Regions from separate parts of the Comamonas sp. A7-5 genome, predicted to be linked through region 1. Evidence: predicted binding sites of a transcription regulator. Region 1 holds the regulator's gene; each other region holds the start of a gene.
What was found. The regulator FNR, encoded in region 1, switches genes on or off when oxygen is low (the NO sensors DNR and NnrR bind a similar motif). The targets are predictions, from matches to a motif close to TTGATNNNNATCAA.
Positions count from the first base shown of each region.

Region 2: the regulator FNR is predicted to act here: its motif matches at 1,156-1,169, upstream of AAIL67_RS02545 (OmpW family outer membrane protein).
Region 3: the regulator FNR is predicted to act here: its motif matches at 929-942, upstream of adhP (alcohol dehydrogenase AdhP).
Region 4: the regulator FNR is predicted to act here: its motif matches at 1,080-1,093, upstream of AAIL67_RS09495 (universal stress protein).

Region 1 is NZ_JBCPWO010000001.1:435,469-437,668, forward strand. Features, by position in the region: gene hemN (oxygen-independent coproporphyrinogen III oxidase) at 1-266, opposite strand, end outside; gene fnr (fumarate/nitrate reduction transcriptional regulator Fnr) at 535-1,257, shown strand; gene AAIL67_RS01970 (hypothetical protein) at 1,321-1,584, opposite strand; gene AAIL67_RS01975 (FixH family protein) at 1,842-2,147, opposite strand.
Region 2 is NZ_JBCPWO010000001.1:565,648-567,847, forward strand. Features, by position in the region: gene AAIL67_RS02545 (OmpW family outer membrane protein) at 458-1,072, opposite strand; gene AAIL67_RS02550 (DUF808 domain-containing protein) at 1,276-2,200, opposite strand, start outside.
Region 3 is NZ_JBCPWO010000005.1:141,954-144,153, forward strand. Features, by position in the region: gene AAIL67_RS10980 (multifunctional CCA addition/repair protein) at 1-886, shown strand, start outside; gene adhP (alcohol dehydrogenase AdhP) at 1,124-2,158, shown strand.
Region 4 is NZ_JBCPWO010000004.1:307,227-309,426, reverse strand. Features, by position in the region: gene AAIL67_RS09500 (amidohydrolase family protein) at 1-314, opposite strand, end outside; gene AAIL67_RS09495 (universal stress protein) at 510-956, opposite strand; gene AAIL67_RS09490 (hypothetical protein) at 1,122-1,418, opposite strand; gene AAIL67_RS09485 (heme-binding beta-barrel domain-containing protein) at 1,713-2,200, opposite strand, start outside.

The sequences.
Region 1 (2,200 bases):
TCCAGATACTCGGCAGCCTTCTCGTGATGCTTGGTCACGATCTTGTTGCAGGCGCAGTAATAGCAAAGCGACTCACAGAACGGCACATGCACATAAACGGACAGGGGCAAAGCACGCGAGCCAGAATGCGTCTTGCGCTGCTTGAGTGCCAGTATGTAGTCGTCTGCACCAAAAGCCTCAACAAAACGGTCGGCTGTTGGGAACGATGTGTAGCGTGGGCCGGGGATATCAAAGCGGCTCAGCAACTCAGGCGTGACTGCGGTCATAACTGGGAGTTAGGGTGCGCCCACACTCTGTATAGAGCAGATTTCAATGGAAATCAGATCCTGAAAATCATGCCCAAAATAGGCAAAAGCGCATGTTTTTGAACGAATACAGGCAATGTGCCCCAAGGCAATCACCCTGTCCTTGATGAAAATCAAGAGACCTCAAGGCAAGTGCTGCGACAATTTGATCCATCTCATCTTCAACCACGAGGTCAATGACCAGCGCGACTCTCCACTCTGTGTCTGTCTGCGCCGTTGCAAAAAGCCCATGAATCTTCAGACCATCAAAGCATCCTGCTCCAACTGCAATCTGCGTGAACTGTGCATGCCCATGGGCCTGGACGATGAACAAATGGAGCGCATTGACGAGATTGTGGCCACGCGCCGCAAGGTCAAGCGCGGCGGGCTGCTGTTTCGCAATGGCGAAGAGTTCACCTCTCTGTATGCCATTCGAACCGGCTTCTTCAAGACCAGCGTGGCCACCGAAGACGGACGCGATCAGGTCACAGGCTTTCAGATGGCTGGCGAAATCATTGGTCTGGACGGCATCGTCAACGACCACCACACTTGTGATGCCGTGGCCCTGGAAGATGCCGAGGTCTGTGTCATGCCGTTTGACAAACTGGAGCAGCTCTCGCGCGAGGTCACGGCCCTGCAAAACCATGTGCACAAGGTCATGAGCCGCGAAATCGTGCGTGAGCATGGCGTGATGCTGCTGCTGGGCAGCATGCGTGCCGAAGAGCGCCTGGCGGCCTTTGTGTTGAACCTGGTCCAGCGCCTGTCGGCACGCGGCTTTTCCAAGTCGGAACTGGTGCTGCGCATGACGCGCGAAGAAATCGGCAGTTACCTGGGCCTCAAGCTCGAGACCGTGAGCCGCACCTTCTCCAAATTTGCAGAGGAAGGCATCGTGGAAGTCAAGCAGCGCCACCTGCGCATCCTGGATACCGAGGCGCTCAAACGCATCGTCAACAGCCAGCAATGCCAGAGCTGAACCGATTCGACAGACACTCTCAAGACAAAGCCCGCGGACAGCGGGCTTTTTTATCTGTGCGAATTAATCGGGCAGAGGCTCGGAAACGATGCCGCCATTGAGATCGCTGACGGAGCGCCCCAGCATCACCGTCATCGCACCTCCAATCAGCGTCACGACCCAGAAGGCAAAAAAAGCGACCGTATAGATGGCCTGGCGCGACCAGTCCAGTGGGGAGCCCAGCCAGTGCACATCCAGCGGGTCCACAAAGGCAAAAACCACCATCTCCATGATTGCCGCCGCCAGAAAGGCCGGCCAGACAATCCACATCCAGCGTCGAGCATCCATCCTGATTCTCCTTGGGCTGTGGGCTTGATCATATTTTGCACAACAGTGGTGACCGTTCATGCAGGACTGCGGGCATGCACCGTGGCGGGAAACCCTGAATTACTCTCTTTTCAGTAGCACCCTTCTCAATCCGAATATCAAAAAACCATTTACTTCTACATCAACGTTAGACGGTGCATGCGCAACACGCTCTGATTTTGATATCGGCAACAAAAAAGGCCGCAAAAGCGACCTTGGCGAAGCAAGCGCCGGAGCGCTCAGCGATCCAGCGGATGATCCTTGGCTGGCGTGGCCGCATGATTGCGGCCGGTGACTGCTGGGGCCAGGCTTTTTTCACTTTCGCTCAGGCGCTGGTTGATTTCCATGCCATGGCGGTAGTAGTCGGGGTCAATCACGGGATCGGGCCTGCTCAGTGCGATGTATGCGGTGACAAAGCCGGCAATCACCACGATCACCGGGCCGGCGATGATGAGCCAGACATGGGCAAACTTCCACCAGGGCTTGCCGTCCTCGGGGTGGATGATCTTGGCCGTTTGCGAGACCTTGGCTTGTGCTGCCGACATGATGAAACCTCTTTCCAAAATTCTGACCACCCAGGCACGCATGGCAGGGTGGC
Region 2 (2,200 bases), 130 kb from region 1:
CGTGATGCAAACTCTATCGATGCTGCCTGCCTGTCCGGTGTCGCGCGCATGCTGATCCTCCTGATGAGCTGATCGCGCGATGCAGCCATTGCCCGCGCCATCACTGCCAAGCCTGCTTTAGAACGTGCTTACCGCGTTGGAGTGCAAGGAGATCGTAAACACGTTCTTAGGCCCTCAGCCTAGCGCGGCCGGCAATCGGCAGAAGTAGGACTGAAGCCAGCGATCCTTTTACTGCATGCGCATGCAGCAATGCTGACAAAGTCAATATTGGCCAAAGAATTCAGCAAAAAAAATCGGTACCCCGCGCTGGCGGAATACCGATCTAAACATACACCCTAGCCTCCGAAGTCATCAGGCCATGCCGACCTGCTGACTCCGATGCACCGCAGAGCCTGCGGTGCGTGCCTCGCCTGCGGGAAGAAGGCCGCAGACAAGAACACTCTTTGCCGTGAAGCTATCAGAAGCGATAGCCCACGCCCACACCCACCAGCCATGGGTCAACCTTGAACTTGGTGTTTTCAAACACGCCTGCACCTGTGACCTTGGTACCCAGATACACCTTCTTGATGTCGAAGTTCAGCGACCAGTTCTTGTCCAGCGCATAGTCGAAGCCGACCTGCAGCGCGCCGCCAAAGCTGTTCTTCTTCACGGTCACGGCACCATCCAGGATGTCCACGTTCGAGAAGCGTGTGTAGTTCACGCCTGCCCCCACATAAGGCTTGAAGGCCCCGAAGTTGGTGAAGTGGTACTGCGCCAGCAAGGTGGGGGGCAGATGCTTGAGCGAACCGATCTTGCCGCCATTCAGGCGCACATCATGCTTTTGGGGATAGGTCAGCACCAGCTCTGCCGCAATGTTGGGCGTGAAGAAGTAGGACACGTCCAGCTCAGGCATCCACTTGTTGTTGATGCTCACGCCTGCGTCTCCGGCAGCGCCACCGTTGTCGCTGTCCAGATGCAGAGCGCGCACGCGAACCTGCCAAGGGCTGGAGCCGTCAAACGAAGATTGGGCAAAAGCGGTACCGGCCGTCAGGGCGCTGGCAACAGCAGCAATCGCGATCAGAGTCTTTTTCATGGGTTCTTTCCTTGAAGAATTGGGTGAGTGCAATGCTTTGCATCCCTTGGCATCCATTGAAGCAAAGCCACTGCCACACGGGTTTGTCCCAGGTCAACCCGCACACCAACACCGCAAAGAAAAAAGCGGACGTTGCCCATCGGCCACGTCCGCCCAGGACACTGATGAAGCGCAAAAATTTGCTTCAGCAGTGATGGTAGTCGTCAATTCGGATGAGCCACCCTGGCTGGTCGCAGCTTGTGCCACAACTCCATGCACACCACAACCGCACCGCCAATGACGGCCCCAACCAGCACATGTACCAACACCGGTCCCAGCGCTGCAACAATACCGCCCGTGGGCACAATCACCTGCTCTATCCAATGTTCGACAGGCTCTATGCCGTGCACCAGCAAGCTACCGCCCACCATGAACATGGCAGCCGTGCCCACGATGGACAGCCCGCGCATCAGCCACGGGGTAAAAGCAATCAGACCACGGCCCATGGCCTTGGCAGCGCTGCTGCTCTTGGCCATCAGCCAGCCGCCCACATCATCCATGCGCACGATCCCGGCCACCAGTCCATAGACGAACACGGTGATGGCCAGAGCTACTGCGATCAGCACCGAGGCCTGCTCCCAGATGGGTTTGGCGGACACCGTACCCAGCGCAATCGCCATGATTTCGGCCGACAAGATAAAGTCCGTGCGCACGGCCCCCTTGACCTTCTGCTTTTCGTACTCCATCGGGTCCATCTGCTTTTCACGCGCGGCACGCACCGATGAAGGCGCAACACCTTTATGGGTAGCCTCCTCGGCATCCACCACGGCATCATGCGCATCATGCTTTTTGTGCTTGTGAAACAGCTCAAGGATCTTTTCCACGCCTTCGAAGCACAGAAAAGCGCCCCCCACCATCAGCAAAGGCGTGATCAACCAGGGCACAAAGGCGCTGATCAATAGCGCTGCGGGCACCAGGATGGCCTTGTTCATCAACGAACCTTTGGCCACCGCCCAGACCACTGGCAACTCCCGATTGGCCTTCACTCCCGTGACCTGCTCGGCATTGAGAGCCAGATCATCGCCCAGCACGCCGGCCGTCTTCTGCACCGCCACCTTGGTCTGTGTGGCCACATCATCCAGGATTGCT
Region 3 (2,200 bases), on a different contig from region 1:
CAAGGATCGCGTGCTGCGCCATGTGACCGATGCCTTCCGCGAAGACCCGGTACGCATTCTGCGTCTGGCCCGCTTTGCGGCGCGCTTCACCGATTTTTCCGTCGCGCCCGAGACCATGGAACTCATGCGCGAGATGGTGGCGGCCGGAGAGGTCGATGCCCTGGTGCCCGAGCGCGTGTGGCAGGAAATCAGCCGCGGCCTGATGGAGGCCCGGCCCTCGCGCATGTTCGAGATCCTGCGCGAATGCGGAGCGCTGGTCCGGCTGCTGCCCGAACTCGACAAGCTCTGGGGCGTGCCCCAGCGCGCCGAATACCACCCCGAGATCGATTGCGGCGTGCATGCCATGATGGTGCTGGACATGTCGGCCCGCTTGCAGGCACCGCTGTCCGTGCGCTTTGCCTGCCTGTGCCATGACTTCGGCAAGGGCACCACTCCGGCCGATGTGCTGCCCCGCCATATCGGCCATGAGCAGCGCAGCGCCCGCCTGCTGCTGCAGGTCTGCGAGCGCTGGCGCGTGCCCAACGACTGCAAGGAGCTGGCCGAGGTCGTGGCGCGCGAGCATGGCAACATCCACCGCAGCCACGAACTCAATGCCGCCGCCCTGCTGCGCCTGCTCGAGCGCTGCGATGCCATACGCAAGCCCCAGCGCTTCGAGGAAGCCCTGCAGGCCTGCGAATGCGACGCGCGCGGACGTCTGGGCTTTGAAGATGCGGCCTATCCGCAGCGCCAGCGCCTGGGCAATGCCCTGAAAGCGGCGCTTGCCGTGGAAACCGGCCCGGTCGCCCAGGCCGCAGCGCAGCGCGGCCTCAAGGGCAAAGCCATCGGCGACGCAGTGAGCAAGGCGCGCGAGCAGGCGATTGCCGCCTATCTGGAAGGCGGCGCCTAGCCGTCCGCGCGCCGAGGCCCAGAAGGCAGGGATGGGCGCGGCTTGAGTTAAGTCAAAGAAGGTATGCTGCAGCCATTGCACAGTACGAGATGGCTGCGGCGGTTCGCTCCGCCCGAGCCATGCAGCGGGTCACGAAGCCCGCTGCAACACCCATTCCATACCGGTATGGTTCTTTGACGGGCAAGTGTCCGGCCCACAGGCCACGGCCTTGCCCTCTTGCTTCAAGGAGGTGCTCTGATGTCCTTACCCCAGACCATGAAAGCCGCCGTGGTGCGTTCCTTCGGGAAGCCGCTCACGATCGAAGAGATGCCGGTTCCCCGACCGGCAGACGATCAGATCCTGGTCAAGATCGCTGCTTCCGGCGTCTGCCACACCGATCTGCATGCGGCCGAAGGCGACTGGCCTGTCAAGCCTCATCCGCCCTTCATTCCCGGCCATGAGGGCGTGGGCCATGTGGCTGCGGTGGGCAAGAACGTCAAGCATGTCAAGGAAGGCGATCGCGTGGGGGTGCCCTGGCTGCACAGCGCCTGCGGCTTCTGCCGCCACTGCATAGGCGGCTGGGAAACCTTGTGCGAATCTCAGACCAATACCGGCTATTCGGTCAACGGCGGATTTGCCGATTACGCACTGGCCGACCCCAACTATGTGGGCCACCTGCCATCCAACGTGAGCTTTATCGACGTCGCTCCGGTGCTCTGCGCCGGGGTCACGGTGTACAAGGGCCTGAAAGTCACCGATGCCAAGCCCGGCGACTGGGTGGTGATTTCCGGCATCGGCGGCCTGGGTCATATGGCTGTGCAATATGCCAAGGCCATGGGCTTCAACGTCGCTGCCGTCGACATCGACGACAGCAAGCTCGCGCTGGCGCGCCAGCTGGGCGCCACCGTCACCGTCAACGCCATGAACACCGACCCGGCGGCCTATCTGCAAAGAGAGATCGAGGGCGCCCACGGCGTGCTGGTCACGGCCGTGTCGCCCAAGGCTTTCGAGCAGGCTCTGGGCATGGTGCGTCGCGGCGGCACGATTTCGCTCAACGGCCTGCCACCTGGCGATTTTCCGCTGCCGATTTTCTCCATGGTGCTCAAGGGCATCACGGTGCGCGGCTCCATCGTCGGCACGCGCCTGGACCTGCAGGAGTCGCTGGACTTTGCTGCTCAGGGCAAGGTCAAGGCCACCGTATCCACCGACAAGCTGGAAAACATCAACGACATCTTTGCCCGCATGCACGAAGGCAAGATCGAAGGCCGCGTGGTGCTGGACATCGCCGCCTGAGCCAGGCTAACCGGCCCCGAACCGGGGCCGGGTGAGCGGGCC
Region 4 (2,200 bases), on a different contig from region 1:
AGCTTGCCCTGGATCAGCACCTGGACGCCTTGGCGCACCGACTTGCCCGTGCCGTCAAACAGGCGCAGATTGGTCAGCAACACGGGGCGGTCGGCCGGCCTGGCCGCCCCGCCCGCGCCTGTCTCGGCAGCATGCAGGGTCACAAATGGCGCCATCATGGCCGTCACCCCGCCCACAAACATGCGGCGCGACATATCGCTCATCACCCGCTCATGCAGCAACTGGCACACCACGCTGCCGCAGGTGCAGGTTCTCGGGCGAATCGGGCCGGTCTGCCACGCCAGGCCGGCATCGGTTGCGATTGCGTGACTCATCTGCTTTTCCCTTTTTTCAAAATGAACAAGAGACGCCGCTGCCGGCGTGACAAATGGAACCAAAGGCTCACAATTTGATGCACCGATGCTACACGACGATCGGCCATGAAAAAGCGCCCCACCGCACGAGGGCGATGGGGCGTTGCTTGCATTATGAGAGCGGCCGGGAAGTGGCTGCGCTGCAGTCGAGCATGCTTAAACCGGGCGGTGCACCAGAACCGGAATGCTGCTGTTGACCAGTACGCGCTGGGTCTCGCTGCCCAGCAAAATGCCGGCAATGCCCTTGCGGCCGTGTGATGCCATGCAGATCAGATCGCAGTTACCCTCCTGCGCCTGCTTGATGATGGCCTGATTGATGGAGATATTCGTGACCCGCACCGTCTGGCAGGCCACGCCCTCGGTCTTGGCAATGTCCAGGGCAGCTTGCAACACCTGATCTGCTTCCTTCTGGGCGCTCTTGTCGAACTCTGCAGAGTTGTAGGCGATCAGCGCCTCGGCTCCGTAAATCATGGCTGCGTAATCCGGCATCACATACAGCGCCGTCACCTGTGCGCCTTGTTCCTTGGCCAGTTGTATGCCCGCGCGCAGCGCGGCCTCAGAGAGCTTAGAGCCGTCCGTAGGAATCAAAATGTGCTTGAACATATCCAGCCTCCTTGCGCATAGGTGCGCGTCTTGTTGCCAAATCAATTCGATCGATCACCGAACTCATACTCACACTCCAGGGCTGCTAATGCAACACCTTGAAATGAGTATTCAGACGGTTTCTTGATGGAAATCAAATTCATGAGGTTGCAAGTAAAAACCGCCTCAAGCCCTTATCCATAAAGCGTTGAAAGCTATCAAAAGTAGATTTTCCGAAGGTCTTGCGCAGCCTGCTCTGCGGCTGTTGCCGGTCGGCAGGCTGGACTGGCTCTCGCGGTGCTGGGAGTAGGCTGTTGCCAGTTTGGCCAGTTGGGCATCGGTCGAGCCGATGGTCTCGCCGTCGGCAATGCGCCATGGCAGGCTGTCGAAGGAGGCCTGCCTCAGCTCGGTCACAATCGGCTGTATATGGCGCAGGGTGCGCGACCGTAATTCAGGTTCGGCAGGTGGCTGCTGTGCGCTCATCTATCGGCATCGCCCTGTATCAAGGTCATGAACGCAGTGCGGTGCACTTGCGCCTCAGCCTTCGCGACTAGATTGAAGGTCAGCTCCATGCGCCGAATGCCGGCAGCCTGCTGTGAATGACCTCCATGCGCTGAACGGCATCTATATAAGCCAGTTTGAAGGCAAGCGCCTTCTTGCCTGTAAGGGCCATGACCAGCAGCGTAAGGCCATCACGGACGATGCGGTAATCGGGGAGTGTGCGCCCTGCGGATCCAGTGAATTCGGCCGGGGCGTGGAGTCCTTTGAGAGTGCTAATCAGATTTCAACTGCGGCCCTTGCCGTTGGGTTGGGCGTGGGCTCGCCAATCTTGTGCAAGGTGTTGCGGTCGGTATGGGCAAAAGGCTCGCTCTGGCCGGGGATGGTCAGCGTGGTTTCCTGCTCGTACGACCAGGTGCCGTCCGAGTGCTTGGTGATGGTGATGGTATAGGCGTCGGTTCTGAAGGCGTGCTCCAGAAACGGGTTGCTGGAGATGCCGTTGACGGTGGAGCCGCGCTCGGCCCTGAGGGTGAAGCTGGTGGCGTCAGCCGTGGTCTTGCCCGTGGCCATGGCGGTCTGTCCGCGCGGGATGGTCAGGGTCTGGATGATGTTGCCGGTGGCAGGCTCCCACAGCCAGTAACCGACCTGGTCGTGAAAGGTTTCCACATCGTCGGGCTTGACGATGCGTGTGTGGTAGCGCAGGCCATAGAAGAGCTGTGGCCCGTTGGTTTGCGCATCGATGGGCTGGCACTCCATGTGCTCGATAA